Regions from separate parts of the Paenibacillus sp. FSL H8-0261 genome, predicted to be linked through region 2. Evidence: a T-box and tRNA genes for the amino acid it is inferred to sense, from the RefSeq annotation. Region 2 holds a T-box; the other holds one or more tRNA genes.
What was found. The T-box of region 2 lies ahead of ileS (isoleucine--tRNA ligase). A T-box ahead of a tRNA ligase gene usually reads a tRNA of that ligase, here a tRNA-Ile.
Positions count from the first base shown of each region.

Region 1: it encodes a tRNA-Ile, which carries the amino acid that the T-box ahead of ileS (isoleucine--tRNA ligase) is inferred to sense. The anticodon was not compared.

Region 1 is NZ_CP150297.1:962,216-977,460, forward strand. Features, by position in the region: gene MHI27_RS04180 (S-layer homology domain-containing protein) at 1-2,246, shown strand, start outside; rRNA gene MHI27_RS04185 (16S ribosomal RNA) at 2,719-4,276, shown strand; rRNA gene MHI27_RS04190 (23S ribosomal RNA) at 4,541-7,468, shown strand; rRNA gene rrf (5S ribosomal RNA) at 7,542-7,658, shown strand; tRNA gene MHI27_RS04200 (tRNA-Ile) at 7,717-7,793, shown strand; tRNA gene MHI27_RS04205 (tRNA-Asn) at 7,797-7,872, shown strand; tRNA gene MHI27_RS04210 (tRNA-Ser) at 7,878-7,970, shown strand; tRNA gene MHI27_RS04215 (tRNA-Glu) at 7,987-8,058, shown strand; tRNA gene MHI27_RS04220 (tRNA-Val) at 8,065-8,140, shown strand; tRNA gene MHI27_RS04225 (tRNA-Met) at 8,158-8,234, shown strand; tRNA gene MHI27_RS04230 (tRNA-Met) at 8,307-8,383, shown strand; tRNA gene MHI27_RS04235 (tRNA-Asp) at 8,409-8,486, shown strand; tRNA gene MHI27_RS04240 (tRNA-Gln) at 8,503-8,577, shown strand; tRNA gene MHI27_RS04245 (tRNA-Lys) at 8,585-8,660, shown strand; tRNA gene MHI27_RS04250 (tRNA-Leu) at 8,676-8,759, shown strand; tRNA gene MHI27_RS04255 (tRNA-Gly) at 8,766-8,840, shown strand; tRNA gene MHI27_RS04260 (tRNA-Arg) at 8,849-8,925, shown strand; tRNA gene MHI27_RS04265 (tRNA-Pro) at 8,956-9,029, shown strand; tRNA gene MHI27_RS04270 (tRNA-Gly) at 9,042-9,112, shown strand; gene MHI27_RS04275 (YdeI/OmpD-associated family protein) at 9,216-9,680, shown strand; gene MHI27_RS04280 (GreA/GreB family elongation factor) at 9,782-10,237, opposite strand; gene MHI27_RS04285 (sporulation protein Cse60) at 10,632-10,826, shown strand; gene katA (catalase KatA) at 10,983-12,440, opposite strand; gene glgP (alpha-glucan family phosphorylase) at 12,690-14,306, opposite strand; gene rbsK (ribokinase) at 14,584-15,245, shown strand, end outside.
Region 2 is NZ_CP150297.1:5,256,975-5,272,219, forward strand. Features, by position in the region: gene ileS (isoleucine--tRNA ligase) at 1-1,391, opposite strand, end outside; T-box leader at 1,780-2,054, opposite strand; gene MHI27_RS23450 (DivIVA domain-containing protein) at 2,296-2,808, opposite strand; gene MHI27_RS23455 (RNA-binding protein) at 3,036-3,818, opposite strand; gene MHI27_RS23460 (YggT family protein) at 3,828-4,067, opposite strand; gene MHI27_RS23465 (cell division protein SepF) at 4,102-4,542, opposite strand; gene MHI27_RS23470 (YggS family pyridoxal phosphate-dependent enzyme) at 4,554-5,240, opposite strand; gene pgeF (peptidoglycan editing factor PgeF) at 5,244-6,101, opposite strand; gene MHI27_RS23480 (YlmC/YmxH family sporulation protein) at 6,235-6,579, opposite strand; gene sigG (RNA polymerase sporulation sigma factor SigG) at 6,789-7,571, opposite strand; gene sigE (RNA polymerase sporulation sigma factor SigE) at 7,650-8,372, opposite strand; gene spoIIGA (sigma-E processing peptidase SpoIIGA) at 8,464-9,411, opposite strand; gene ftsZ (cell division protein FtsZ) at 10,053-11,174, opposite strand; gene ftsA (cell division protein FtsA) at 11,236-12,498, opposite strand; gene MHI27_RS23510 (cell division protein FtsQ/DivIB) at 12,843-13,613, opposite strand; gene murA (UDP-N-acetylglucosamine 1-carboxyvinyltransferase) at 13,677-14,960, opposite strand.

The sequences.
Region 1 (15,245 bases), 2.6 Mb from region 2:
ATCTGGTATCTGCAAACTGGACGGTCAGTGTTCCTAATACGGAAGGTCAAACTTCTTATAATTACACTGTAGAAAATACTAATCCGAACCAAGCCTATCAATTTGTTATCAAAGCTGTAAGTGACAGAACCAATTCAGAAGCTAAAATTGCTTCTACCGATTCTATCAAAAAAGTTACCGTTACCTTTAACGGCGATCCAGTGAGTGCAAAAGGATTCACTTGGTACACAGCGTTGAAATCTGCAGGAAGCGACCTGCAGGTTGTAGAGAACACGGGCGTTACTCCAGACTTTACAAAAGCTGCTGAGTTTACAGGACGTTCAGCTGTTTCCAGAAATTCAAAGGATGAATTAGTTCATAAGGCTGAAGCTTCTGGCCTTAAGGCTGATACGAAATACTACTTCCGTGTAGGTGATAAAGCACTAGGATTGTGGAGTGCAGTGGGAACTTTCGAAACAGCTGCTAAGACAGGTGCATTTACTTTCATCGATCTGGCGGACACACAAGCTAAGACCGAAGATGAGGCTATTCTTTCTGGAGAAACGATGGCAAAAGCACTTACGACATTCCCGAATGCTGAGTTTGTGGCGATTAACGGAGATATCGTAGATACTGGAACCAACGAATCACAATGGAATTGGTTGCTTGGCCATTCGCAGGAAACCTTGCTCAATACGACTATTGTTCCAGTTGCGGGGAACCATGAGGATAAAGCGAATGCCTTCTATGAGCACTACAATATTAAGGAAGCCGCAGGCTCACCAACAGAAACAGGAGCATACTATTCCTATGATTACAGCAATGCGCACTTTGTAGTCTTGAACACGAATGAGAATTCGGATGAATATGCTAACTTCAGCAAAGCACAGTTGGATTGGATGAAGGCCGATGTAAAAGCAGCGAAGGTTGCTGGAGCGAAGTGGATTATCGTCGCTATGCATAAAGGACCATATACAACCTCTAACCATGCTACTGACAAAGATATTATGGGCGCTAATGGAGAAAGAGCGAAAGTCGCTCCAATGATGGCTGAACTGGGCATTGACTTGGTTCTTCAAGGCCACGACCATATTTATGCACGGACGAAGCCAATCAAGGCCGACGGAACTGCAGCAGACACAGTGAAAATCAAGGAAAGCTTCAATGGTCAAACGGTAGAGTACACAGTAAACCCAGATGGAACAATCTATCTGATTCCAGCTACGGCAGGAGCGAAGGTTTACTATAAGAACATGAAGAAAGAATTGGGAGATGCTTACTATAATCTCTTTGAAGTAGCCAATGAGAATACAGCAGCTAAATACGGAGCGGACCCAAGTGATGCTACGCGTCCAATGCGCGGTCAAGTTCAGACCTTTGTTGGTATCACTGTAGATGCAGGGAAGCTGACAGCTGTATCTTATGAGATTGATCAGAATGTTAATGAGGCTAGACCATATGTTCTTGAAGAGTTCGGTATTGTTAAGGGCGATGAGAATGGTGGAGTTACACCAACACCAACACCAACACCAACACCAACACCAACACCAACACCAACACCAACACCAACACCAACACCAACAACAGAGCCGACAACAGCACCAACGACAGCGCCAACAACAGCACCAACGACAAAACCGACAGCAACACCAACACCAACAGTAGCGCCAACAGCTACACCAGCACCGACAACGGCGCCTTCACCAACTGCGACGCCAGTTAGTAAGCCATTTTTAACGGATACTAGCAATCACTGGGCGACTGCTGTTATCGAGAAAGCAGTAGCAGCTGGCTTCGTTAGTGGTTATCCGGATGATACTTTCCGTCCGAATCAGAAAGTAAATCGGGTTGAATTTATCACAATGCTGGCACGTGCATTACATTTGCCGGAGAATGGTGACACTTCAAGCTTTAAGGATTCTGCGAAGATTCCAGCATGGGCTAAGTCTTTTGTGGCACAGGCTGTATCTCTGCAAATTATCAGTGGCTATGATGATGGAACATTCCGTCCTACACAGGAGCTAACACGTACAGAATTAGCAGTTATGGTTGTTCGTGCTCTTGGTATTACGGTAGATCCTAAAGCGACATTAACCTTCAATGATGCTAAGGATGTACCAGCATGGGCAGTGCCATATATTGCAGCAGCAGTGAAATCAGGCCTTGTGAATGGTGTAGGGCAGAATAAATTTGCACCTAACCAGAAGGCAACAAGAGCAGAGGCGGTTACCATAATCCTTGCATTATTAGAAAAAGGGCAGAAGTAATCTATTATCTGCGTGAATTGAACTCAAGCTTAGCTTGTATCTAACAAAGGGGTCTCAGCTTATCTGCTGGGGCTCTTTTGTGTTTAATGCTTTTTGTATAAGAGGCCATCACTTTGCCGGAAAATATCACTAAGGAAGTGGACTATTATGATGAAGAAGTAACAGAATACAAAATAATATGAATTTTAAAAAAATGCTTGCAATGAATCTCTATACATGATATATTCTAATTCCGGCCAAGAAATACACATGCCGAGCTCGAAAAAGAAGTTAAAAAAAGAGCTTGACATTAAATAGCCGAACATGATATAGTATAAGAGTTGCTGCTGAGACATTAAACGGCGCCAACGAGAACTTGATCTTTGAAAACTGAACAACGAGTGAGTAGGAAATCACGAAAGTGATATCCAAAATTAGAGAATTAATTTTCTCGTCAGATGTTTCAAAATGAGCATATCGCTCTTTTCAATACTAATTGGAGAGTTTGATCCTGGCTCAGGACGAACGCTGGCGGCGTGCCTAATACATGCAAGTCGAGCGGGGTTATTTTGAAAGCTTGCTTTCAAAATAACTTAGCGGCGGACGGGTGAGTAACACGTAGGCAACCTGCCCCTTAGACTGGGATAACTACCGGAAACGGTAGCTAATACCGGATAATTTCTTTTTTCTCCTGAAGAAAGAATGAAAGACGGAGCAATCTGTCACTGGGGGATGGGCCTGCGGCGCATTAGCTAGTTGGTGGGGTAACGGCCCACCAAGGCGACGATGCGTAGCCGACCTGAGAGGGTGAACGGCCACACTGGGACTGAGACACGGCCCAGACTCCTACGGGAGGCAGCAGTAGGGAATCTTCCGCAATGGACGAAAGTCTGACGGAGCAACGCCGCGTGAGTGATGAAGGTTTTCGGATCGTAAAGCTCTGTTGCCAGGGAAGAACGTCCGGTAGAGTAACTGCTATCGGAGTGACGGTACCTGAGAAGAAAGCCCCGGCTAACTACGTGCCAGCAGCCGCGGTAATACGTAGGGGGCAAGCGTTGTCCGGAATTATTGGGCGTAAAGCGCGCGCAGGCGGTCATTTAAGTCTGGTGTTTAAACCTTGGGCTCAACCTGAGGTCGCACTGGAAACTGGGTGACTTGAGTACAGAAGAGGAAAGTGGAATTCCACGTGTAGCGGTGAAATGCGTAGATATGTGGAGGAACACCAGTGGCGAAGGCGACTTTCTGGGCTGTAACTGACGCTGAGGCGCGAAAGCGTGGGGAGCAAACAGGATTAGATACCCTGGTAGTCCACGCCGTAAACGATGAGTGCTAGGTGTTAGGGGTTTCGATACCCTTGGTGCCGAAGTTAACACAGTAAGCACTCCGCCTGGGGAGTACGGTCGCAAGACTGAAACTCAAAGGAATTGACGGGGACCCGCACAAGCAGTGGAGTATGTGGTTTAATTCGAAGCAACGCGAAGAACCTTACCAGGTCTTGACATCCCTCTGAATCCACTAGAGATAGTGGCGGCCTTCGGGACAGAGGAGACAGGTGGTGCATGGTTGTCGTCAGCTCGTGTCGTGAGATGTTGGGTTAAGTCCCGCAACGAGCGCAACCCTTAACTTTAGTTGCCAGCAGGTAAGGCTGGGCACTCTAGAGTGACTGCCGGTGACAAACCGGAGGAAGGTGGGGATGACGTCAAATCATCATGCCCCTTATGACCTGGGCTACACACGTACTACAATGGCCGGTACAACGGGAAGCGAAACCGCGAGGTGAAGCCAATCCCATCAAAGCCGGTCTCAGTTCGGATTGCAGGCTGCAACTCGCCTGCATGAAGTCGGAATTGCTAGTAATCGCGGATCAGCATGCCGCGGTGAATACGTTCCCGGGTCTTGTACACACCGCCCGTCACACCACGAGAGTTTACAACACCCGAAGTCGGTGGGGTAACCCGCAAGGGAGCCAGCCGCCGAAGGTGGGGTAGATGATTGGGGTGAAGTCGTAACAAGGTAGCCGTATCGGAAGGTGCGGCTGGATCACCTCCTTTCTATGGAGAATCGTCTTCTGCAATGAAGACATTCAAATCGGAAGTTAAACTTCCACAATCTCAGGTTTAGGCCTGTTACTCACTCGTTGCTCAGTTTTGAGAGTTTAAGCTCTCATCTTTAAACTTGATCCTTGAAAACTGGATACCGAAACGAATTTGCGTTTTAGAACATCTTTTAGCTAAAACTTGTGTAAACAAGTACGTTAGTTATTAGCTGGAAGCGAAGATTTTCAATTGTGCGAACAAGCGAAACATCGGAGCGAAGGTTAAGCTAATAAGAGCACACGGAGGATGCCTAGGCGCCAGGAGCCGACGAAGGACGTGGCGAACAACGAAACTGCCTCGGGGAGCTGTAAGCAAGCTTTGATCCGGGGGTGTCCGAATGGGGAAACCCAGCTGTGGTAATTCGCAGTTACTCATCTCTGAACACATAGGAGATGTAGAGGCAGACCAGGGGAACTGAAACATCTAAGTACCCTGAGGAAGAGAAAACAATAGTGATTCCGTCAGTAGCGGCGAGCGAACGCGGAACAGCCTAAACCTAAGAGCTTGCTCTTAGGGGTTGTGGGACGTCTCACATGGAGTTACAAAGGAATATGGTAGGCGAAGAGGTCTGGAAAGGCCCGCGATAGAGGTAAAAGCCCTGTAGCCTAAACTGTGTTCTCTCCGAGACGGATCCCGAGTAGTGCGGGGCACGTGAAACCCCGTATGAATCCAGCAGGACCATCTGCTAAGGCTAAATACTACCTGGCGACCGATAGTGAAACAGTACCGTGAGGGAAAGGTGAAAAGCACCCCGGAAGGGGAGTGAAATAGAACCTGAAACCGTGTGCTTACAAAAAGTCAGAGCCCTATTAATGGGTGATGGCGTGCCTTTTGTAGAATGAACCGGCGAGTTACGTTTAACATGCAAGGTTAAGTCGAGAAGACGGAGCCGCAGCGAAAGCGAGTCTGAATAGGGCGACTCAGTATGTGGACGTAGACCCGAAACCGTGTGATCTACCCCTGTCCAGGGTGAAGGTGCGGTAACACGCACTGGAGGCCCGAACCCACGCATGTTGAAAAATGCGGGGATGAGGTGGGGGTAGCGGAGAAATTCCAATCGAACTCGGAGATAGCTGGTTCTCCCCGAAATAGCTTTAGGGCTAGCCTCGGTATAAGAGTAGTGGAGGTAGAGCACTGATTGGGTGCGGGGTCCGCAAGGATTACCAAGCTCAGTCAAACTCCGAATGCCATATACTTATTGCCGGGAGTCAGACAGTGAGTGCTAAGATCCATTGTCAAAAGGGAAACAGCCCAGACCATCAGCTAAGGTCCCCAAGTGTGTGTTAAGTGGGAAAGGATGTGGAGTTGCACAGACAACCAGGATGTTGGCTTAGAAGCAGCCACCATTGAAAGAGTGCGTAATAGCTCACTGGTCGAGTGACTCTGCGCCGAAAATGTAACGGGGCTAAACACACCACCGAAGCTATGGCTAGATACGTATGTATCTGGGGTAGGGGAGCGTTGTATGTGGGTTGAAGGTGTACCGTAAGGAGCGCTGGACAGCATACAAGTGAGAATGCCGGTATGAGTAACGAAAAGATCAGTGAGAATCTGATCCGCCGAAAGCCCAAGGTTTCCTGAGGAAGGCTCGTCCGCTCAGGGTAAGTCGGGACCTAAGGCGAGGCCGAAAGGCGTAGTCGAAGGACAACAGTTTGAAATTACTGTACCACCGTAATCCGCTATGAGCGATGGGGTGACGCAGGAGGGTAGTGACGCGGACTGATGGATATGTCCGTCTAAGCAGTGAGGCTGATGTGTAGGCAAATCCGCACATCATTAAGGCTGGGCTGTGATGGGGAGCGAAAATTATAGTAGCGAAGGTCATGATCTCACACTGCCAAGAAAAGCCTCTAGCCAGGAGAAGGTGCCCGTACCGCAAACCGACACAGGTAGGCGAGAAGAGAATTCTAAGGCGCGCGGAAGAACTCTCGTTAAGGAACTCGGCAAAATGACCCCGTAACTTCGGGAGAAGGGGTGCCCCGGTAGTGTGAATAGCACGAGGGGGCCGCAGTGAAAAGGCCCAAGCGACTGTTTAGCAAAAACACAGGTCTGTGCGAAGCCGCAAGGCGAAGTATACGGGCTGACGCCTGCCCGGTGCTGGAAGGTTAAGGGGAGTGGTTAGGGGTAACCCGAAGCTATGAACCGAAGCCCCAGTAAACGGCGGCCGTAACTATAACGGTCCTAAGGTAGCGAAATTCCTTGTCAGGTAAATTCTGACCCGCACGAATGGCGTAACGACTTGGGCGCTGTCTCAACGAGAGATCCGGTGAAATTTTAATACCTGTGAAGATGCAGGTTACCCGCGACAAGACGGAAAGACCCCATGGAGCTTTACTGCAGCTTGATATTGAATTTGGGTACGATCTGTACAGGATAGGTGGGAGCCGTAGAAATCGGAGCGCAAGCTTCGGTGGAGGCGCCGTTGGGATACCACCCTGATCGTATCTAGGTTCTAACCTAGTACCCTAATCGGGTACGGGGACCGTGTCAGGCGGGCAGTTTGACTGGGGCGGTCGCCTCCTAAAGAGTAACGGAGGCGTTCCAAGGTTCCCTCAGAATGGTTGGAAATCATTCGAAGAGTGCAAAGGCATAAGGGAGCTTGACTGCGAGACCTACAAGTCGAGCAGGGACGAAAGTCGGACTTAGTGATCCGGTGGTACCGCATGGAAGGGCCATCGCTCAACGGATAAAAGCTACCCTGGGGATAACAGGCTTATCTCCCCCAAGAGTCCACATCGACGGGGAGGTTTGGCACCTCGATGTCGGCTCATCGCATCCTGGGGCTGAAGTAGGTCCCAAGGGTTGGGCTGTTCGCCCATTAAAGCGGTACGCGAGCTGGGTTCAGAACGTCGTGAGACAGTTCGGTCCCTATCTGTCGTGGGCGCAGGAAATTTGAGAGGAGCTGTCCTTAGTACGAGAGGACCGGGATGGACGTACCGCTGGTGCACCAGTTGTTTCGCCAGAAGCATGGCTGGGTAGCTACGTACGGACGGGATAAGCGCTGAAAGCATCTAAGCGTGAAGCCCCCTCAAGATGAGATTTCCCAATTAGTAAGACCCCTTGAAGACGACGAGGTAGATAGGTTGGAGGTGGAAGTGCAGTAATGCATGGAGCTGACCAATACTAATCGGTCGAGGGCTTATCCTATACTTAAGACGCAAATTCAATTCGGATTCAGTTTTCAGGCATCAAGCCTGAGCATTTACGATGTAAATGCCCGTTTGGTGGCGATAGCGGAGGGGTTCCACACGTACCCATCCCGAACACGACCGTTAAGCCCTCCAGCGCCGATGGTACTTGGACCGAAGGGTCCTGGGAGAGTAGGACGTCGCCAAGCGGACAACCACATTACCCGTGGTATTTTTTTTGCCCTTAATATTGATGTGTCTTAAAAAGGGCCTTTAGCTCAGCTGGTTAGAGCGCACCCCTGATAAGGGTGAGGTCGGTGGTTCGAGTCCACTAAGGCCCACCATATTCCCTGATAGCTCAGTTGGTAGAGCACTCGACTGTTAATCGAGTTGTCACAGGTTCGAGTCCTGTTCGGGGAGCCATTTATGGAGAGGTGTCCGAGTTTGGCCGAAGGAGCACGATTGGAAATCGTGTAGGCGCCACAAGCGTCTCGAGGGTTCGAATCCCTCTCTCTCCGCCATAAAGTTTATTAGCATGGCCCGTTGGTCAAGGGGTTAAGACACCTCCCTTTCACGGAGGTAACATGGGTTCGAATCCCATACGGGTCATAACATGGAGGCTTAGCTCAGCTGGGAGAGCATCTGCCTTACAAGCAGAGGGTCGGGGGTTCGATCCCCTCAGCCTCCACCATATTCATTTAAGAACGACGCGGGGTGGAGCAGCCCGGTAGCTCGTCGGGCTCATAACCCGAAGGCCGCAGGTTCAAATCCTGCCCCCGCAACCAAATTTTCCTTAAGCATGATGTTTTGGGACTAGCTGGCGTAGTGTAAATGAATAGTATATAATTATTAAATGACGCGGGGTGGAGCAGCCCGGTAGCTCGTCGGGCTCATAACCCGAAGGCCGCAGGTTCAAATCCTGCCCCCGCAACCAATTTACTCTTATGCATTATGTCTATGGAACCGTGGTGTAGTTGGCCTAACATGCCTGCCTGTCACGCAGGAGATCGCGAGTTCGAATCTCGTCGGTTCCGCCATTTAGTTAATTATTGTTGGGGATTAGCCAAGCGGTAAGGCAACGGACTTTGACTCCGTCATGCATAGGTTCAAATCCTATATCCCCAGCCATTTATGAGAGCCATTAGCTCAGTTGGTAGAGCACCTGACTTTTAATCAGGGTGTCGAAGGTTCGAGTCCTTCATGGCTCACCATTATTTTTAAAGTGTGCGCGTGTGGCGGAATGGCAGACGCACCAGACTTAGGATCTGGCGTTTCACGACGTGGGGGTTCAAGTCCCTTCACGCGCACCATATTTTGCGGAAGTGGCTCAGCGGTAGAGCATCGCCTTGCCAAGGCGAGGGTCGCGGGTTCGATTCCCGTCTTCCGCTCCATAATTTTTGCGCCCTTAGCTCAGCTGGATAGAGCGTTTGACTACGAATCAAAAGGCCGGGAGTTCGAATCTCTCAGGGCGCGCCATTTTTATTACTAAGTAATTACATGTTTTGACGGGATGTAGCTCAGCTTGGTAGAGCACCTGGTTTGGGACCAGGGGGTCGCATGTTCAAATCGTGTCATCCCGATTTTATACCTTTGCGGGTGTAGTTCAATGGTAGAACTTCAGCCTTCCAAGCTGATAGCGTGGGTTCGATTCCCATCACCCGCTTATAATTAAGAAACATCTGTCTATTATAGGCAGGTGTTTTTTTTGTATAGTTACATTCATATGGATACAATAGAACTTAGAGCTTTTAGTTGAGGAGGTAGCAATGTTTGAATTTGAAGCTAAATTAGTGCGACCTGATGCAAGTGGGAGCTGGACTTATCTTAACGTCCCTTTTGATGCCGAACAAATATTTGAAACAAAGTCCAGAATACAGGTAAAAGGAAGTGTAAATGGAATCCCCTATAGAGGAACGCTTATGCCCCATGGAAACGGAAAGCATTTTATGGTGGTAAAGAAGGAACTACGGGATCTAGCCAAAGCTCAACCTGGTGATATTGTGCATGTGACGATGGAAAAAGATCATCAATTACGGGAGGTAGAAGCCCCAGAGGATTTCCTTGATGCGTTGAGTATCCATGAGCAGGCAGAAGCTTATTATAACGGTCTGGCTTATTCTTATCAGAAGGAATATGTATCTTGGATCGAAGCGGCGAAAAGACCTAAAACCAGAGCATCTCGTATCGAAAAATCAGTCAGTAAACTGGCTGAAGGATTGAGGCTCAAATAAAAGTATGAAGAAGTGCTTAGCAGGCTGAATAGATGAACAGCGTCCTCTTCCATAAGATTGGAAAGGGACGCTGTTAATGTTGGTGATATGTGCGAGTGGGCTTAAATAAGAACGGCCACCTCACCACAATTCACAAACTTAATACTTTCGATTTTTACTGATAACTCACCTGAAGGAATAGCTAGCTGACATGTACTGCCGATCTGAGCTAACAGCAGCTGCATGCCAATAGGCGAGAACATTGAAATCTTGTTATCATTGGGTTCTGCCTGGTTTGGAAATACGATGGTGTAGGTATCTGTAGTATTGTCGTCTAAGTAGCGTAGCTGAAGCTGACTTCCAATCAATACGAGTGAATTCAATTCTTCACCATTGAAACGGGAAAGTAATTGTTCCAGCTCGGAGCAATAACGGGACAACAGCGTTTCAGCATTACTTCTTTGTTTGCTTCGTTCCGGGAAATACTGATTTAGAAATGCGATTTTTTCCTCATCAAAATAAATAAGCTGCTGGACCAGTTGTGTCCTTGAGCCTTCATAAATTAGACTATGGTTCATAGTAGATTTCACCCCCTCTAAGTAGCACATTCTTTGCAAATTTGTTATGACGCGTTGCCATATTAAAATCCCTCCTATACAAATAGAGGTCCCCTAGAGGGAACCTTCTGATCAGTATAACAGCTTCTATATGTAAATCCAATCCATTTTGCAAAGGCAATAAATTCTTACTAAATATTGTATTTAAAACGTTTGACTATTGTATAGTTGGGTGCTATGATAGGCTGATGTTATAGGCATTTCGTAGAAAACTGCGGAGTGCCTATACTATATTTCGAAGATAATTTTACATTAAATGTTACCAGGGGAGTGATACGCTATGTACATTTCGTTGAGTTCACCTATAGAATCTAGACATAAAAAGTAACTATAATTTATTAAAGGAGAGATCAGGATGATTCAAGTAAAAGAGTTTGTAGATGCTGATAATTCGTATGCTGAGAATAAGGCTAATGAGTTCTTGGCAGGGCTGCGTGAGGAACAGGTTGTGAATATCTGTTACGGTTCGGTAGTTAAATCTTCACGTGATGGGGCAGAGCATCAAAGAAGCAGTATACTGGTCGTGTATAAGACAAATGAAGGGCAATAACTGGAATACTTTTTTTTCGTGCTTATCTGTTGTCTCCACGCTATGCATCGTGATCGTTCTTATATATTATATGTTTTAGCTTTTCTTATGAAAAAAGAGGACCTTTCCCATTTACGGGTAAAGGTCCTCTTTGTTTGTATAAGTGCAATTACAGTCTTATATTCCGTCTGGAACGGATAATCCTAAGCTGGATGCAACACGCTGTCCCAATTCCGGATCAGCTTTATAGAAATGAACAATTTGACGAAGTTTAATATCGTTACTTTCAACTGGTGTCATAGCGCCTACGATATTTTGAACAAGACGGGTACGTTCTTCTTCACTCATCAGGCGATACAAGTCACCAGGTTGTGTATAATGGTCATCACTATTATAGGAGACACTGTCGGCATTTCCAGATACTTCGAAAGGTGATGTTTTGTACTGTGGTGCTTCTTTAGGTCCGCCTAAGCTGTTAGGTTCGTAATAGGCACCAGATCCGCCATTGTTACCGAGTGCCATGCCACCGTCACGTTGATAGTTCTTCACTTCTACTTTTGGTCGGTTGATAGGCAGGCTGTTATGGTTGGGACCTACACGGTGACGGTGAGCATCGCCGTAAGCAAACAGTCGACCCTGTAGCAATTTATCAGGAGAAACTTCAATACCAGGGACGAACGAGCCAGGAGAGAACGTAACTTGCTCTACTTCCGCGAAATAGTTCTCTGGATTGCGATCCAGTACCATGCGGCCAACCTCAATTAATGGATAATCTTTTTGCGACCATACTTTGGTTACATCGAATGGATCAAAGCGGTAAGTGTTCGCATCTTCGATCGGCATAATCTGCACGTAGAGCTTCCAAGCTGGGAAATCTCCTTTATCAATAGCATTGAACAAGTCTTCTGTATGATAATCTGGGTTCTCCCCAGCTATTTTGGCGGCAAGATCTGGAGCAAGGTTCTTAATGCCTTGTTCTGTTTTGAAATGATATTTCACCCAGACGGCATTGCCTTCGGCATTTACCCATTTGAAGGTGTGGCTTCCGAACCCGTGCATATGTCTCAACGTAGCTGGGATTCCGCGATCTGACATCAAAATCGTAACCTGATGTAGAGATTCCGGCGATAAAGACCAGAAGTCCCAAACTGCATTAGGGTTCTTTAAGTGTGTCTGTGGATCACGCTTCTGTGTATGAATAAAGTCGGGGAACTTGATTGCATCACGAACGAAGAATACAGGTGTATTGTTACCTACGAGATCATAGTTTCCTTCTTCGGTATAGAACTTCACAGCAAAACCACGTGGGTCTCTTACAGTATCAGCAGAACCTAGCTCCCCAGCTACCGTTGAGAAACGGATGAACAGTGGGGTACGCTTGCCTACCTCAGATAAAAAATTAGCTTTTGTATATTGAGTTAATTCCTGAGTGACCTCAAAAAACCCATGAGCGCCAGCACCCTTAGCATGAACGACACGTTCAGGAACACGTTCTCTGTTAAAGTGGGCTAATTTTTCAAGCAGATGGACATCTTGCAGCAAAGTAGGACCACGATCACCGGCTGTCATTGAATTTTGATTGTCGCCTACTGGAGCACCCCAGCTGGTCGTAAGATTATTATTATTGGAGCTCATTAATAGAATCACCTCGTAAGATTTGATTTTAGATTTAGTATAAGTTCTATATTAATGTTTTTTGGGGAAAATGCAACACTTTTTGAATAATTGACACATTACAGTATGTGGTAATCGTCGTCCCATTCAATATATATGATAGATAGAGTGATTAATTACTAAGCAGAGTTAAAAAAGAAACAGCGCACCTCTACCATCACTGGAGGGTGCGCTGTTCTATTTTGATATAGGAATATCCGTTTTCTGTACTTAGTTTTTAATGTACATTCTGTTATAGTATTCATCCAGCATTCTTTTGGTGGCAAATTCGGTGCGAGTGGTTTCGATACTCTTCTTCATCATTTGTACCCACTGTTCACGATTCTCATAATAGGTTGGGAGTACTCGATTCAATAGGGTATCGTATAGCGCATCACTATCATGCTTATCCAGAACCTCGAAGTCAGTAGTCTCGAAGCCGTCTCCGATCTGCCAGCCATTCTCGCCATCTATACAGGCTTCCGGCCACCAGCCATCTAGAATAGAGCAGTTCAATACGCCGTTCATGGCTGCCTTCATCCCGGAGGTACCACTTGCTTCCAGTGGTCTACGCGGATTGTTGAGCCAAATATCAGAACCGCGTGTCAGCTGTGCGCCGATAGTCATATCGTAATTCTCCAAGAAGACAACACTCTTCGGATATTTTTTCATCATCGCCACTAAATTGCTGACGATTTTTTTGCCGTTATCATCGAGTGGATGGGCTTTGCCAGAGAAGACGATTTGTATTTTGCCGGACTCCAGATAAGGCTCAATAATTTCCGGCTGCGAGAAGATCAGGTCACTGCGTTTATAAGGAGCAGCTCTGCGTGAGAAGCCAATGAGTAGATTGTCAGCATTTAGACTAATGCCGGACCGTTCTTTGATGAAATCAATCAGTTCACCCTTAATTTCCTTATGCACTGCCCATAAATCTCCATTTTGTTCATAGGCTTGTGTCATTCTTTCATCTACCCAGGTAGGGGTATGAATGGCATTAGTAATGCCAATGATGTCCGATCTTCCGGCAACCTCTTTCCACATCTTATTGGCTGTATCCGCATGAAGCTGAGCCACTGCATTAGAAATACGGGAGAGTCGCAGACCGGCAACCGTCATGTTGAACGGCTCGCCACCGATACGCTCCATCTGGTCGCGGGTTAAGCCATTGAATGCACTCATATACTCTAGGCGGTCGAGTGGATGGGTTTCGTTGCCTTCTTTTATCGGCGTATGTGTAGTGAAGACAACCTCTTCCCGAGTAGCTTTCCAAGCTTCCTCAAAGGTGCTGCCTCCGGACATCTTTTCACGAATGAGCTCGATGGCTGCTAAGGCTGCATGGCCTTCATTGAAATGATAGACATCAATCGGAATGCCCAGAGCACGCATAGCTTTTACTCCGCCGATCCCGAGTACGATCTCTTGAGCGATCCGTTCCTCACCGAACCAGCCGTACAATTGTCCAGTAATCCATGCATCATTATTCTCGGGGATATCCGTATCCAGTAAATACAACATGCTGTTGCCAAAATAATCAGTCTTCCATACTTTGCACACCACATCGGTCTTTCTGACTTTTACGGTTACCTTCACCCCTGTATCTTCAAGAAAATCATAAACATAATTGTGATAGGAGTCGTATGGATTACCGTTCGCATCAATTTTTTGATCCGTATAACCTTGTTTCCACTTCAGCCCGATAGGGATGATAGGAGCATTGATGTCTTTAGCTCCCTTAATGTAGTCTCCGGCGAGAATTCCAAGCCCTCCGGCATACATTTTAAAATCAGAATGTAACCCGTACTCCATACTGAAATAAGCTACTGATGGTAATTTTTGTTCGTTCACTTGATAAGCCTCCTAATCGCGGATTAGATTGAATTGCAGTAAAGCTGCTGGCATTATCTACGATGCAAACGTTTGCTCAAAAAACAGTCAACAATCGTTGTGGAAGCGATTGCACCATCATTCTAGCACACTTTATCTACAAAAGCATAACGTCAATTTGGTGAAAATAGCCAATTAGGGGCAAAATCAACGGAAGTGATTGATAAAGTGAAGGGAAGACCCTAAGATAAAGAGATTGAAGAAATAATTATTGGTGGTGTTTAAGTTGGGTATAGTTGTGATTGGAAGCTTAAATATGGATATGGTAGTACGTACGAACCGGGCACCGAATGCAGGAGAAACGCTTATGGGACAAGCATTTGCTCTATCTCCCGGTGGAAAAGGAGCGAATCAAGCCGTTGCCGCAGCACGTCTGGGTGCTGAGGTTAGTATGATCGGCAGCGTCGGAAAAGATACCTTTGGAAGCGAAATGCTGGAGATTATTAAGCAAGAAGGTATTCATATAGAACATATCTCAGTGAGTGAAACGGAGGCAACAGGTGTAGCTTCAATCGTTATTGAAGAAGATGGAGAGAATCGTATTATAGTTGTTTCTGGGGCGAATATGGAGCTTTCTGCGGAAGATATTCAGATGTTGGCGCCTGTAATTCAACAAGCTAAGTTAATCGTGCTACAGCTTGAAATGGATTTAGCAATGACCGAACAGGCTGTTGCTATTGCCCATGGTTATGGGATTCCAATCATTTTAAATCCTGCACCAGCCAGAAGGCTTAAGGATGAGATGTTAAGTCAAGTAACCTATTTGACGCCAAATGAGACGGAAGCAGGAATTCTAGCTGGGATGACTGTCGATAGTATAGAGACGGCTGAGCAGGCTGCCCGTATTTTGCTACAAAAGGGTGTTAAGAACGTTATTGTAACTTTAGGTGCTAAAGGCAC
Region 2 (15,245 bases):
TCTTTGCCCGTTTCTTGACATACCCAAACATTAAGCGGCGTGCCCCAGTAACGATTACGGCTGATATTCCAGTCTACCAGTTCATCCAGGAACTTCCCGAAACGGCCTTCACGTACATGATCAGGATACCAATCTACACTGTTGTTGTTAGCAATCAGCTGATCTTTGATCGCTGTAGTGTTGATGAACCAGCTGTCTGTTGCGTAGTACAAGAGTGGTGTATCACAACGCCAGCAGAACGGATAGCTGTGCTCGTATTTTTCTTTACCGTAAAGCAGTCCTTTTTCAGACAAAGCTTTAACGATATCCAAATCGCAATCTTTCACGAAGCGTCCAGCAAAATCAGACACTACATCCGTATACTTACCGGAATTATCAACCACGTTCACGAAGCTGATGCCGTTCTCGCGGCAAGTCTTGTAGTCATCTTCACCATGCGCCGGTGCCATGTGTACGATCCCTGTACCACTGGAATCTGTAACGAAGGAAGCACCTACAATGACATTGCTTTTCTCTGCCTTGATGTATCCGAATGGAGGAGCGTAGGTTTTGCCGATAAACTCGGAACCTTTATGTGTAGAAAGGACTGTGTGCTCGCCTTTCATTACTTCCTCTACCAAATTTTTGGCAACAATGTAGATACCGTCTTCTTGTTGTACACGTACATAATCCATGTCAGGGTTCATGGCTAACGCCATATGTGCTGGCAGCGTCCAAGGTGTAGTCGTCCAAGCTAGTACGTAGTCTCCACTGTCATCCAGTTTGAACTTTGCAGTCGCACTGAGATCCTTGACGGTCTTGTAGCCTTGGGCTACTTCATGGGAGCTTAGGGTAGTCTGACAGCTTGGGCAGTAAGGACTAACCCGATGTCCGCGGTAGAGCAACCCTTTGTCATGCACAGTAGCCAAGATGTTCCACACGCTCTCGATATACGTGTTATCCAAAGTTACGTAAGGATTATCTAGATCCGTCCAGTATCCGATACCCTCTGTAAACTCGCGCCATTGCTTCTCATAACCGAAGACGCTGTCTTTACATTCCTGAATGAATTTTTCTACGCCATATTCCTCGATCTCTTGTTTTCCGGAGATGCCAAGCTTCTTTTGTACGCCTAGTTCTACTGGCAAACCGTGTGTATCCCAGCCCGCTTTACGTACCACGCGGTAACCTTTCATCGTTTGGTAACGACCGATGAAATCCTTGATTACACGGCCCAGCACGTGCCCGATATGCGGTGCACCATTCGCTGTTGGAGGACCTTCGTAAAATACATAGTTCGGACGTCCTTCACGATTCTCCATGGATTTACGGAACGTATTTTCGTCGCTCCATTTCTTCAATATGCGGACATCTCTTGCCCGTGCTTTTTCTTTGACATCTACTTTTTGCATGTGATGGTCAATCCTTTCATGGTTTAGTCTTTAAAGCTCTTTTCGATCCTTGGGCAGTCTGGTTCAGCTGGCCGCATTCAGCTCTTGCCTTCGGTACCCGAGCCGCGATCCCGCAGGGCAGCACTGGCTCGGGGTGCCACTGGGACCGGCGAGTGAAACGCCGGTCTGCTCTAGCAGTGAAGGCCCCGCAGGCGAACCCGCCAGGGGAGCCTAAGAAGGGCCGCTCCTTCAGCCACATGAGTCCGTTCGCTTCCACCACCGTACCCGTTTGCACGAGGCTTTACATTGCGGGTGTCCAGAGGGCGGCAGCCCTTTGGGGTCCCCCTTAGAAAGGGGGATTTAGGGGGATGGACACCCCGGAACAACAAAATAAGCGTCATCCCACCCCCAAAGGGGCGAGACAACGCTCGCGATACCACCCTAATTCTGCGCATGAGCACATCCTTAAGGGGAGTGTATTCAGCACAATCTCAGTCCTGCGCGTAAATCTCATGCACAGGTCCGGTGTAACGTCCGGCGGACGGCTAAGCTTACGCACGATCAACGCTTCAGCTTAACTTCTAGGGGAAGATCTTCCGGCAGGGTTCGAACAATCGGCTCTCAGCAATCGCCGACTCTCTGGAGAACGTTACCTTGTCGTACTTGTCCCGTCATCGAATACATATAAACATTATACAGATATGTTCTATTTATAGACTTTTTAAGTCTAAATGTCAACAACCGCTAGCCAAATCCGCAATTAGGAGTATACCTGTGCAGGCGGAATACTTTATTATGATCGATTTTAGCGGAAAATAAAAATAGAGGGAATAACTCCCTCTATTTAGCCGATTATAGCATGAAATTATAAATTAGAGGGAATTCCCCCCTATAAATTCAAGCAGCATTCATTCATCATAATGCATTAGATACGATGTAGAACATCATCCTTAAAGGTTACGTTCTCGCTTGCCTCACGACTCTCCAAGGCATTCCAGTCATCCTGTGACAACAGCTCGAGCTGTGCTTCCACCAATGTGCGGAAACGAGTGCGATAGATCGAAGCTTGCTTACGCAATTCTTCAGTCTCAATAGCAACCTTACGGGATTTGGATAACGCTTCGTTAATAATCCGATCCGCGTTCTTTTCCGCTTCCTTGATAATGAGCTGCGATTCCTTCTTGGAGTTGTTCTTCACATCATCCGCCGCTTCCTGAGCGACTAAGATCGTTTTCGATAAACTCTCTTCAATATTCACAAAATGATCTAAACGCTCTTGAATGGACAGAAGCTGATTCTGCAGCTCTTTGTTCTCACGGATGACACTTTCGTAATCCTTAATTACTTGATCCAGAAATTCGTTGACCTCGTCCTCATCATAACCGCGAAGTCTCCGAGAGAACTCCTTGTTATGTATATCGAGCGGTGTTAATGGCATGCTGTGCACCTCCTAGAAATTTCGGACCTTCTAAGTCTCTGAACCATACCTGCGCAGCAGACAAAGAAGAAAGACTGTACTTCAAGTAAAGGCAGAGGATGTATCGACGTTCCAACTGCCATTCATGGTTCGCCTCTTTTATAAAATATCGGCGTCCTGCTTTAAAAATGTTTGATTCCCTCGAAATAATCAATTTCGACAAGTAAAGCCGGATTCCTGCAAGGGATTCACACAAATTTACCAACCTGAACACGGTATCGGCCCTTTTTCGTCAAACTACCAACCTCTAGAACCTTGAATCGACCAAATCCTTGAATAGATACCATGTCACCATCTTTAAGTCCGCAGGAAGGGTCTTCTTCCACTTTCCAATTTACCCGAACGCGCCCAGCCTTGATGGGAGCAAGAATTTTGCTTCGGCTAAGCCGTGTTACATCTGCGGCTATGCCATCCAATCGTAGGGACGCTACAGTCAAATCCATCATTTCCAGCTTCACCTCACTATTACGCAAGGCAGAAAGTGGCAATACCTCCGTGCTCACCTGTATTCGGTGTACTCCAGTTAAATTCATGTCTAAATAATCTGCAATATCTGCAGCTACTACCACATGACAACCATCGTCCAGAACATGAATATCACCGATTTTTCCACGTTTTACTCCAAGACCCAGAATAGAGCCCATGTAGTCCCCATGCTCTAACGCCAGAAACTTTTGCTCACCAGAGGTTATCGCAAGAACGCTCAGCTCCATGTCCTCATGATCCAGATCACGATAATCAGGCGCAATGAGTGCTCGCTTCCGCTCTGCCTCAGGGTGGCCGCCTTCCCATCTAACGATAACATCTGGATGTCGATTGACCAGACTTTGCAGAATAAATCCTTGGCGCGGATCTAGAAATTCGGTCAGTTTCGTCTCATGATATTCTCCAGCATGGGTAACCCATTCCCAAGCCTTGTCCACAAATTGTCTTTCATCGGGATGAAAATGCCCGTAAACTTCTGTCTTCATCACTTCTGCCTAAAAAATTAAGTGCAAAATGGATTTGAGTCCACCTGCCGCAAATTCCAAGACGAATAGTGCAATGATCGGGGAAATATCAAGCGTACCAAAGAGTGGCGGAATAAACCGACGAAATGGTGTCAAATACGGCTCAACAAGCTTGCTCAGCAGTTCTCCGATAAAGTTCTCACGAACGTTTGGTAACCACGACATCAGTACGTAGAAAATAATCATGTAAAAATAAATATTAAACAGCATATCAATAATGTAATCAATTTGGGGCAAAGCTCATTCACCTCATTCTGTTATAGTCTGGATCGTCACCTAGGATTTCCGTAATGGCACCTTGAATTTCAACGGTATCTGGCGTGCACATAAATATATTGCCCCCAATTTTAGAGATTCCTCCCCCAAGGGCATAAACGGTTCCACTTAAAAAATCAATAATTCTCATTGCCTGATCATTACGGACACGCTGAAGATTGATCACTACCGTCCGGTGAGAACGGAGATGGTCCGCAATTTCCTGAGCCTCATCGTACGAACGTGGCTCATAAAGTACAACTTTTACATTCTTCTGCGAATGGATACTGACAACGTTGCCCCTTTGATTTTTGCGGGTTTCGACAGGGGCTGGCTCATACTCATCCTCTTCGTGGATTTGCTCCCGCTCCACAACTTCTTCTTCCTCCTGCAAGCCCAAAAAACTCATAAATCGGTTCATAACGCTCATCACGATCCCTCCTAATGGCCTACTAACACCGTACCTAGGCGTACCCAGGTGGCTCCTTCCTGTATCGCCACTTCAAAATCATTCGACATTCCCATTGATAGCTCCGTAATCGGTTCAGGTGTCAAAGCAAGTTGATTGAGCTCATCGCGCAGCTCACGAAGTCCGCGAAATACAGGGCGGGTAAGCTCCGGATCACCTTCTAAAGGTGCCATCGTCATTAGTCCAATTACTTTTACACGGTCTAGACTAGCAATTTCACGCAAAAATCCAGGTACCGCCTCAGGCGACAGACCAAATTTCGTATCTTCTCCAGAGATGTTTACTTGAAGAAAGACATTCACTTCTTGATCTGCGGCAATCGCCTTTTTGTGTAATTCTTGCGCCAGAGATATCCGGTCCAAAGAGTGTATATATTGAAACTTGCCAATAACGTCTTTAACCTTATTGGTCTGCAAATGCCCGATAAAATGCCATGTCCCTTGGTCCCCTAAAACCTTCCATTTGTGCTCAGCATCCTGCCAGCGACTCTCGGCAATATGCTCCAGGCCTGCCTCCAATACGGAGGACACCATTTCCAGAGAAACATATTTCGTCACTGCAATTACCTTGACGTCATTTCGATCCCGGCCGCTTGCCGCGCAGGCACGTGCTACACGTTCCTCTACCTCAGCAATTCTCTCCTGCAGTGTTAAAGCCAACTTTCAACTCTCCTTTATTCCGATCCAGCTCGTCATCCTGCCTGTAACCCCATCTTCTTTACGATAAGAAAAGAACAAATCTTGATTACAGCTTGTACACCAAGATGTACATTCGATATGAGTCGGCAATATTCCTGCTTTAATCATAATGCGTCGATTCATTTCTTTCAAGTTTAGCATGTATTTGTTCTCATCTGTGTCAGATGTTCTGTACAGCTCCACAGTATTGGCTGTTTCTGTTGGCTTACTCAGATCACCTTCCAGTCTATGAACATGCTCCATCACATAATCGTCCACCTCATAACAGCAGTCACCAATGGATGGTCCGATCGCTGCAATAATGTCCTGCGCATGGCTTCCGTAAATGGTCTCCATTTTACTCACCATAGCGGCTGCAATCTGGGCCACAGTTCCCTTCCAGCCAGCATGGGCAAGACCGACGACTTGGTGCACAGGATCATAAAAATAAAGGGGTACACAATCCGCATAAAAAGAAGTCAGCAAAACTCCCGGTACATCCGTAAGCAAACCATCAGTTGCCTGAAATGCCGAGGTTCTATCCTTTTGACCCCGCCCACGATCGGCTTCCCTTACCACTGCTATTTCTGCTCCGTGGGTTTGTTCTCCACAGGTCCAAGCTTCCGGCTTGAAATCAAGAGCTTCCGCAAGCGCCCTACGATTCGTTAAGACATCTTCCGGAACATCCCCAACATGAAATGCACAATTCAGGCTGTCATAAGGCTTTTTGCTAGCCCCTCCCTGTCTACCCGTAAAACCTGCTGTAATTTCTTTATGCTTCACACGCCAAGGCTCCAGATGGAGCAGCATAAGTGTTTCCTTCCCCTGCACAAACGGTTCCATATCCTCACCTCCGCCTTAGTGTACCACATGTAAATACCCCTACAAAATGCCGCTTAAGCTAGAACATCAAATTTACTAACTTTTAAGTCATGCCATTTCGAATCATTTTATAAAAAACAAAAAACGCACCTAATTAATAAGTGCGCCGTTCGCCTCGGTCCCCTCGTTCCAAATACATCGTTTCCCGCTCGTCCTGCCCTTGAGGTATTCTTGATTCTTCAATCTTCACAAGCACTACATCAGACCCGATTTTGACAATATTTCGCCATGGAATAATCAGATCGGTTCCGCCTCCGAACAACCCCATAAACCGAGTGTATCCGGGAATTACGATTGCATCAATGACACCTCGGCGTAAATCAAGCTCTAAGTCACTGATTTGGCCCAGCCGCTTGCCGTCCACAATGTTAATAACGTCCTTAGTCTGAAAATCAGAGATTTTCATTTTTTTGGCTGATCCTAAATAATCCTCGTTCATCTCACCACCCCTGTACAATCAGACCTATAGTCCAATATATGTTATGAAAGCTTGGCCACATGCATGAAATATCCCCACAAAGTGAGGCTATGCTTAGATGCTTACCAAGGTACTTTGCGGGGGCTCAATATAATTCCTGAAACAGTAAAAAGAGGAGATAACCCAAAATCCTTATCACGGATTCTGGATATCTCCTCATTTCAGACGATTTAAGACTTCACATGCTTTTGCATTTGCTGAATCGCAGATTTCTCTAGACGTGAGACCTGTGCCTGTGAGATACCAATCTCATCTGCGACCTCCATCTGTGTTTTCCCTTCGAAAAACCGCATGGATAAAATTCGTTTCTCCCTTTGACCTAACTTACGCATCGCTTCACGTAAGGCGATTTCTTCGATCCACGACACATCCTTATTCTTATCATCGCTAATCTGGTCCATTACATAAATAGGATCGCCACCGTCATGATAGATCGGTTCGAATAAGGACACTGGATCCTGAATAGCATCAAGGGCAAAGACTACATCTTCCTTCGGTACGCCAAGTGCTTCAGAGATTTCGAATATCGTCGGTTCCCGCGAATTCTGATTGGTCAGACTATCGCGTACCTGCAGCGCCTTATAAGCAATGTCTCTGAGTGAACGCGATACTCGAATCGGATTGTTATCACGCAAGTAACGGCGGATCTCACCAATAATCATCGGAACCGCATATGTGGAGAACTTAACGTTTTGTGATAAATCGAAATTATCGATGGCTTTCATCAGACCGATGCAGCCCACCTGGAACAAATCGTCAACAAATTCTCCCCTATTATTGAACCTCTGGATAACACTTAGAACGAGCCTAAGATTACCATTTACCAATTTCTCTCTGGCGGATCGCTCGCCCTGCTGCTGCAGCGAAGTGAACAGTTGCCGCATTTCCACATTCGTTAGAACAGGCAGCTTAGCAGTATCCACACCGCAAATCTCGACTTTATTTCGGGTCATGATGATTTACCTCCCAAGGAGAAACATTACTGTACATTATCTCCCGGGTTGGCCATTTTATTCCTTGCTAATTTCACCTTACACCATCTTGTTAAACTCCTTACGCAGCCGCTTAATAATTCGTTTCTCCAGACGAGAGATGTAAGATTGGGAAATGCCGAGCAGATCCGCCACATCTTTTTGTGTCTTTTCTTCGCCCCCACGCAGTCCGAAACGCAGCTCCATAATGAGTCTTTCCCGTTCGCTCAGCTTTTCCAGCGCCTTTTGCAGCAGCTTGCGGTCGACCTGTTCTTCAATGTTCCGATAGATGGTATCATTTTCCGTCCCTAAAACATCTGAGAGCAGCAACTCATTACCATCCCAATCGATATTAAGAGGCTCATCAAAAGAAACCTCACTCCGTGTCTTGCTATTACGCCGCAGATACATCAAAATTTCATTCTCTATGCAACGTGATGCATATGTTGCTAGTTTTATTTTTTTCTCGGGATCAAAAGTGTTAACCGCCTTAATTAATCCGATAGCCCCTATCGAAACCAGGTCTTCAATATTGATTCCGGTATTCTCAAATTTACGAGCAATATACACTACGAGGCGCAGGTTACGCTCAATCAGCATCGCACGAACAGCAGCATCGCCGCTAGATAGCCGCTGAAGCAGATACTCTTCTTCTTCCCGTGTCAGCGGTGGAGGTAGAGCCTCGCTCCCGCCGATATAATAGATTTCCTGACTCTTCAGCCCCAGTAGAAACAGCATGCGGTAATATTGCAGCTGCAGAGCAATTTTCCATTTGACCATTATTGTTCCTCCTCCAAGAAGTACACGGTTAGCGTATGAAGCTTTTAATTCCCGCTTTCAGCCATCAGAAGTTTGGTTCAGCTAGCTTTAAAGATTAGGAAGGTAGTGCTGCATCAGTGGCGCTCTCTTTTTGAGTTAAATCCGGATGTATGACCGCCCGATAGGCTCCATCTCCTGAGAGTGTCCCGCCATCCAGCCCAATTAAGACTCTTTTACTATAAAAGATATCTTCACCGAGCTTTATCGTCACAAGGTCTGGCTTCAGTGCGAGCATAAATGATGCCCCTCGGTTAATCCCCCTGTAAGGTACTAGTCGCATCCTATCCTGCCAAGCAAACGACTGCCCGTCCGTTTCTAGCAAAAGTCTGTCCGCACCATCCTGAGTGAGTCTCCCTTTCCATGCAGCAGGCAGATGCCCCTCCCAGAGCGTCGATTCCATCACCATCACCGGTATGCGGGTCAAAGGATCACAGAGACGATTACCTGTGTCTAGCAGGCCAGGACAGGAAACACTTACACCATCAATTTCAACAACCACCTCACCGATATAGGTTTCAAGCTGCTCCCTTCTGATTCGTGAAGAATGCACTGCCTTGAAGCAGATTAACACCAGGGGGAATACTGCAATGACAAACCAAAAGCCGATCTTTAAGCCGTAGGCATGCCCTCCTGAAGCAGTGAACATAATACCATTCCAAATGTCGCTGGAGCTCTGCAGCAAATAGTGAATACCAACAATTCCACCTGCGGCTGCAAAATTGATAATATAGAAAGCTCCCATAGTGCGAAGGTAGCTTTGCAGACTCCCAAAACCAAAGGCAATCCATAACATAACCACCGACAATCCAAACTTGATAAGGAAGGTATACATGAAAGACAGCTCCGGTACAAACATCATCACTACATACAGTGCGCCAACGAGAGCTGAGAGGATTAAACGCCACCATGAGATTCTCAGCTTAACCATCCAGCCTGTCAGCCACAAAAGAATTCCGTCGATCACTAGATTGGCGGCGAATATCAAGTCAATATAAACAACCAGTTCATTCACCTGCTTAATGGCGGAATCTATCCTCTAGCCAAATTGGATCAGGCTCTGTTTTTGGACGATATGATTAGTATAGAAAGTCTCGCATTCAAAGTCTGTCTAAACTTGGGGGGCATTCTTACGGTTTTTTTGTCGAGTTATAGCGCGTGGGGATTTATTCCTTCTTTATGGAATTTCTTATATCTTTTATTCACTGCGTCATTCGCTCCATCATTCGCTGGATCATTTAATGGAATAGAGGAATCCTGCAAATATACAACTTTTTGTGCAAAACTCCGCTTCATGAAGTCCAAAAACTGCAAATATACAGGATTATCCTCACTTTTGGCTAGAAATCTTTATTTGGCGCAGGAATTACTGCAGATTCGCAGGAATCAACGCTTCAACCATCTACTTATTATTAAATACTGTATTTTTGCAGGATTATCCGATGGTTAATGGTTGCCGCTTTCCGCTCTCCGACTACCAGTTACCACCTACTGTAACTACTTAGTCAACCATCACCCCCTTGGAGCTACACAGTGCCGTTCATAGTCTTGCTTGATCCTTATTACATTTACGCAAAAAAACACCGTACCGCTATAGCTAATCAGCTAAGCGATACGGTGTTCTCGTATAATCTTGATTCTATTTAATTAGTCGTTGTTGCCCCGAGTACGATTACGCAGGAACGTCGGAATATCGAGCTGGTCAGAAGAACTCTGATTGCCGAAAGGACGTAAATTAGCTGAACTCTTATCCGGTGCTGCCGCAGGCTCGTTATTCGTCGAGACCGGACGACGTCCTGGAGTTTCAGGCAATGGTTTATGTTCAAAGCCAGTAGCAATTACTGTTACTTTGATATCATCCTTCAGGCCTTCATCAATAATCGCACCAAAGATCATATTCACTTCAGGATCAGAGGCAGATGTAACGATCTCAGCCGCTTCATTAACTTCATATAGAGAGAGGTTGGATCCTCCCGTAATGTTCATGATTACGCCGCGGGCGCCTTCAATAGACGTTTCCAAGAGTGGGCTCATGATGGCTTTACGTGCTGCTTCAGACGCACGGTTCTCACCATTTGCAATACCAATACCCATAAGCGCTGAACCGCGCTCTGTCATGATCGTCTTTACATCCGCAAAGTCAAGGTTAATCAGACCAGGAACCTTAATTAGGTCAGAGATACCTTGAACAGCCTGCCGGAGAACATTATCTGCTTCACGGAAAGCTTCCAACATCGGTGTTTTCTTATCAACGATCTCAAGCAAACGGTCATTTGGAATGACGATTAGCGTGTCGACTTTTTCTTTCAAAGCTTCGATTCCAAGCATTGCCTGGTTATAACGTTTTCTTCCTTCAAAAGTGAACGGGCGAGTAACTACCCCCACAGTCAAGGCTCCACATTCTCTAGCAATCTCAGCTATAACTGGTGCTGCACCTGTTCCTGTACCGCCACCCATCCCTGCAGTAACAAACACCATATCTGCGCCCTTAAGGGTATTAGAGATCAAGTCACGGGATTCTTCCGCTGCTTTCTTACCGACTTCAGGATTAGCTCCTGCACCCAACCCGCGGGTCAGCTTGTCCCCGATTTGCAGCTTGTGCTCCGATTTGGCCATATGCAACGCTTGGGCGTCTGTATTAACCGTAATAAATTCTACACCCTGAACGCCATTTTCAATCATCCGGTTGACAGCATTACTACCTCCGCCGCCTACGCCGATGACTTTTATTTGCGCCAAGCTCTCCATTTCAAAATCAAATTCTAACATATTGTTCCATCTCCCCCTCAATGTGCTTGGATGGCCGGTCCAAGTATATCTGGACTTACACTTATATAAACTCGCTGAACATGTTCTTTAGACGCTCGACAAACCCGGTCTTCTGAACCGTTTCCTGATTTGGAGTGGCGTTCTGCTTACTCCGGTTGACCGTCTTTTTGTTGCTGCTTCCACCACTGCTTCTTCCACGGAAGCTACGGACAACATTATGCAGGATACCAACACCTCCGGTAAACCCAGGGTCCCGTACACCGATATAATCCGGTACAGCGATGCGTACAGATGCAGCCAGTTCAGTCTGAGCCGCCTTTAATACGCCAGGCATCGAAACAGTTCCACCCGTTAATATATAACCTCCAGGTAGTTCACTGTAACCAAGCCGTTTCACTTCCTGTTTAATCAGATGGAAGATTTCTTGCACCCGTGGTTCGATAATTGCCGCTAAATCCTCTTGGTTAAATTCCTTCTCTACATTACTGCCAATGCGCAGCACCTTGAAGACAACGTCAGAGGCTGCATCGTCAATCCATGCGCAACCATACTTTAGCTTTACTTTCTCCGCTTGATCAGTAAGTGTACGTAGTCCGTATGCAATGTCATTAGTTACAAATTCTCCGCCGATCGGAATCGTAGAGGTTGCACAAAGGGAACTTTCTTCGTATATGGCTATCGTTGTCGACCCGGCCCCGATATCAACCAGAACAGATCCCATCGATTTCTCGTCTTTGGACAGCGCCAATCCACCAGCACCAAGAGACATCAGCACAAGATCCTTCACTTTCAGCCCTGATTTCTCAACACATCGTAGTAGATTATGTATTGGCGTCTTAGCACCCGTAATGATGGTTGCGTCCACTTCTAGACGAACACCAATCATCCCGCGCGGGTCCTGAATACCTTCGAGACCATCGACGATAAATTGTTTAGGAACAACATCAATCACTTCTCGCTCCGGAGGCATAGCGATGACTTCCGCAGCTTTAATAACGCGATCGATATCATCCTCACCGATTTCACGATCCTCATTCTGAACGGCCACGACACCGTGGCTGGATTGCAGGCCAATATGATTACCGGAAATGCCTACATAAACTTCTGATATTTGAATACCCACCATTTGCTCTGCATGATCTATAGCACTTTTGATCGATTGCACAGTTTGGTCGATATCTACAATCGCGCCTTTACGTATTCCTTCCGAATCAGCAGATCCAACGCCAATAATATTAAAGGTTCCATTGGTAACTTCCCCAATTATTGCCCGAACTTTGGATGTACCGATGTCCAAACTAACAATGATGTCATTGTTGCTCAAGTCCTATGGCACCTCCTGTTATAATCGAAATAATTTGCATAATCTTATCCCGGTCCCGGGAAACTTCTCTGTACATATTCAACATACCTAACCCTTTCCCTCTTTTTTCTACAAATTTTTTGAACGGAATAATATTCCAACATCCCTAAATGTGATTAGTTACTCATAATTTTTTATAAGAATGATAATTATCACAAGAAATATATACCTATTTGGTTATTACTAACCATATAAAAGATTATATTTCAAAAAAATCGAAGAAAAAAGAGGGATATAGCTTCTTGCCCGTAACTCCGATTGTAGCATTTTTTGAACTCTATTAGTAGGGACTATTTACCTCTACTCTACTCTTGCACATCTTTTTGCTCATCGCCCTTTTGCTCCTCACTTTCGACCTGAAAAGGAACATACGAGTCGGCTTCAAGCATCGTGATAAGTCCAGGCTCCTTTGTCTCTATTACCTGATTCAAGTATGACACTTTGCTCTTCAATAAAGAGATGGAAGTGATCACCTCGAAACGGGATCTAGTATAGAGCTTGATACGATCCGGAAATGACAAGGTTGGCGAGGGAACAATCTCAGAGATATCACTTGTCAATTCATTAGAAATGCTTCCAAGCGTTTGGCATAGGATAGCCTTATTAGGATCAGCTGGATCCCAGTTGGTTAATATAGGTTTCTCTACAGCAATACCAGTCTCATTAACAGTCACCGCTGCTCCACTCGACAGAATCGCCTTCAAGATGCCGCCCTGTTCCAGTTCATAGGCCACCGCAGGGAACTCTTCAATCTTCACTGTGATTACCCCGGGGAAATCCTTCTTTACGGCCACAGCCTTAACCGTCTTAAGCTCCAGCAAAGATTGTTCCACAGACTTCGTAGAAACGGCAAAGAATTGTCCACCTATATGAATTCCACTTTGCGAGAGTAATTCCTCACTAGTAGAATACTTGCTTCCCTGAAAATCTATCACTGTAATGTGACTAATAGACGATCTGAAAAAAATCACAGCAAGAAGCGCAGTGAACAGTAGCAGCAGGATCGCCGTAATCTTCCGGCTCATTTTTTTCTTAGGCTTGTCCTCTTTAAGAAGAGGTAATCGGGTTGTTGTCATTCTCATATCTCCGTAATAAGGCCCTGTCTCCTTCCTTGGTAGAACTGAAGGAGACAGGGAGCTTTAATTGGCCAAATCAAGTGGATCCGGTACGGGTACCTTGCGGCTTATGCGCGCGCCAAGCTTCTGAAACAGCTTCTCTATTCCATCATACCCGCGGTCAATATGGTGTGCTTGCTCAACGACTGTAGTCCCTTGTGCAGCAAGCCCAGCAATAACCAGAGCCGCACCCGCACGCAAGTCAGTAGCTTCCACAGTAGCACCATACAATCTCTGAACGCCGCGAATAAACGCACGATTCAAATCAATAGAAATATCAGCGCCCATCCGCGCCATTTCTTCAACATGCTTGAATCGTCCCTCAAACACCGTCTCCTTGATTACACTGAAACCATCAGCGAGAGACAACAGCACCATGACCTGAGATTGCAGATCGGTTGGGAAAGAAGGATAAGGAGAAGTCACAATTCTCTCAACAGCACGTGGACGCCCCATACAACTGATATTAATTATATCATTGCACACTGTGATTTGAACACCAGCCCGCTTGAGCACATGAATAAGCGAAGTCAGATGCCCCGCATTGGCATGTGTCAAAGTCACATTCCCTCGTGTAGCTGCCGCAGCAATCATTACGGTTCCAGCCACAATCCGATCAGGTATCACCTCGTACGTACAGGGATATAGGTTTTTCACCCCTTGAATTGTGATGGTGTCCGTACCTGCACCGATAATCTGAGCACCCATGCTATTTAGAAATTGCTGTAGGTCCTGTATCTCCGGCTCTCTCGCTGCCCCCGATATTGTTGTTGTTCCCTCTGCCTTTGCGGCAGCCATCATAATATTCTCCGTTGCTCCTACACTTGGATAGTCGAGATGAATATCACTCCCTATAAGCTTAGAACCCCGACAGAATATTCTTCCGTTGCTCTCCTCGATCTCCGCCCCTAACGCCTTAAGTCCCTGTAGATGAAGATCGATTTTACGCTCTCCGATCGCACAGCCCCCAGGCTGATAGATCGTTACCTCTCCAAATCTGGATAACAGCGGTCCCATTAGAAAAATGGAAGATCTCATCTGCCGCATTAAATCCTCAGGGATATGAGATGTCCCGACGGCAGACGTATCTATCGTCACCGTATCCTCTTGATGCACGCACCTGCAGCCCAGCCGATCTAGGATGTCTAGCATAGTCTCGATGTCCAGCAGCTTCGGCACATTATGCAGTGAGTGAACTCCTTCGGCCAGCAGGCTTGCCGCTAGAATCGGCAGCGCCGCATTTTTTGCTCCATGGATACGAATGGTGCCTGACAGGGGACTTCCACCCTCAATCACCAATTTGTCCAATGTATCACCTCCGAGATTACCGCTCACCCACCACAAACACTTCCGTTACAAGCTCATATGAAATGTACAAGTATAAACGTCTTCGGCGTCCTTTAGAAGGACGATAAGCGTTTAAGCGAGAAATATAAGGATAATGTATAACGTGAAACTTATACTTTCTTATATTTCAAGAATATCCTGCACTACATCTCAGGTTTGGAAGTGTCCTGGGTGATTGTCACGATTATAGGATTATCCTATGTTCGTTCCTCCAAGTGTGTGACAGAGAGCTGCCAATAAGGAAAA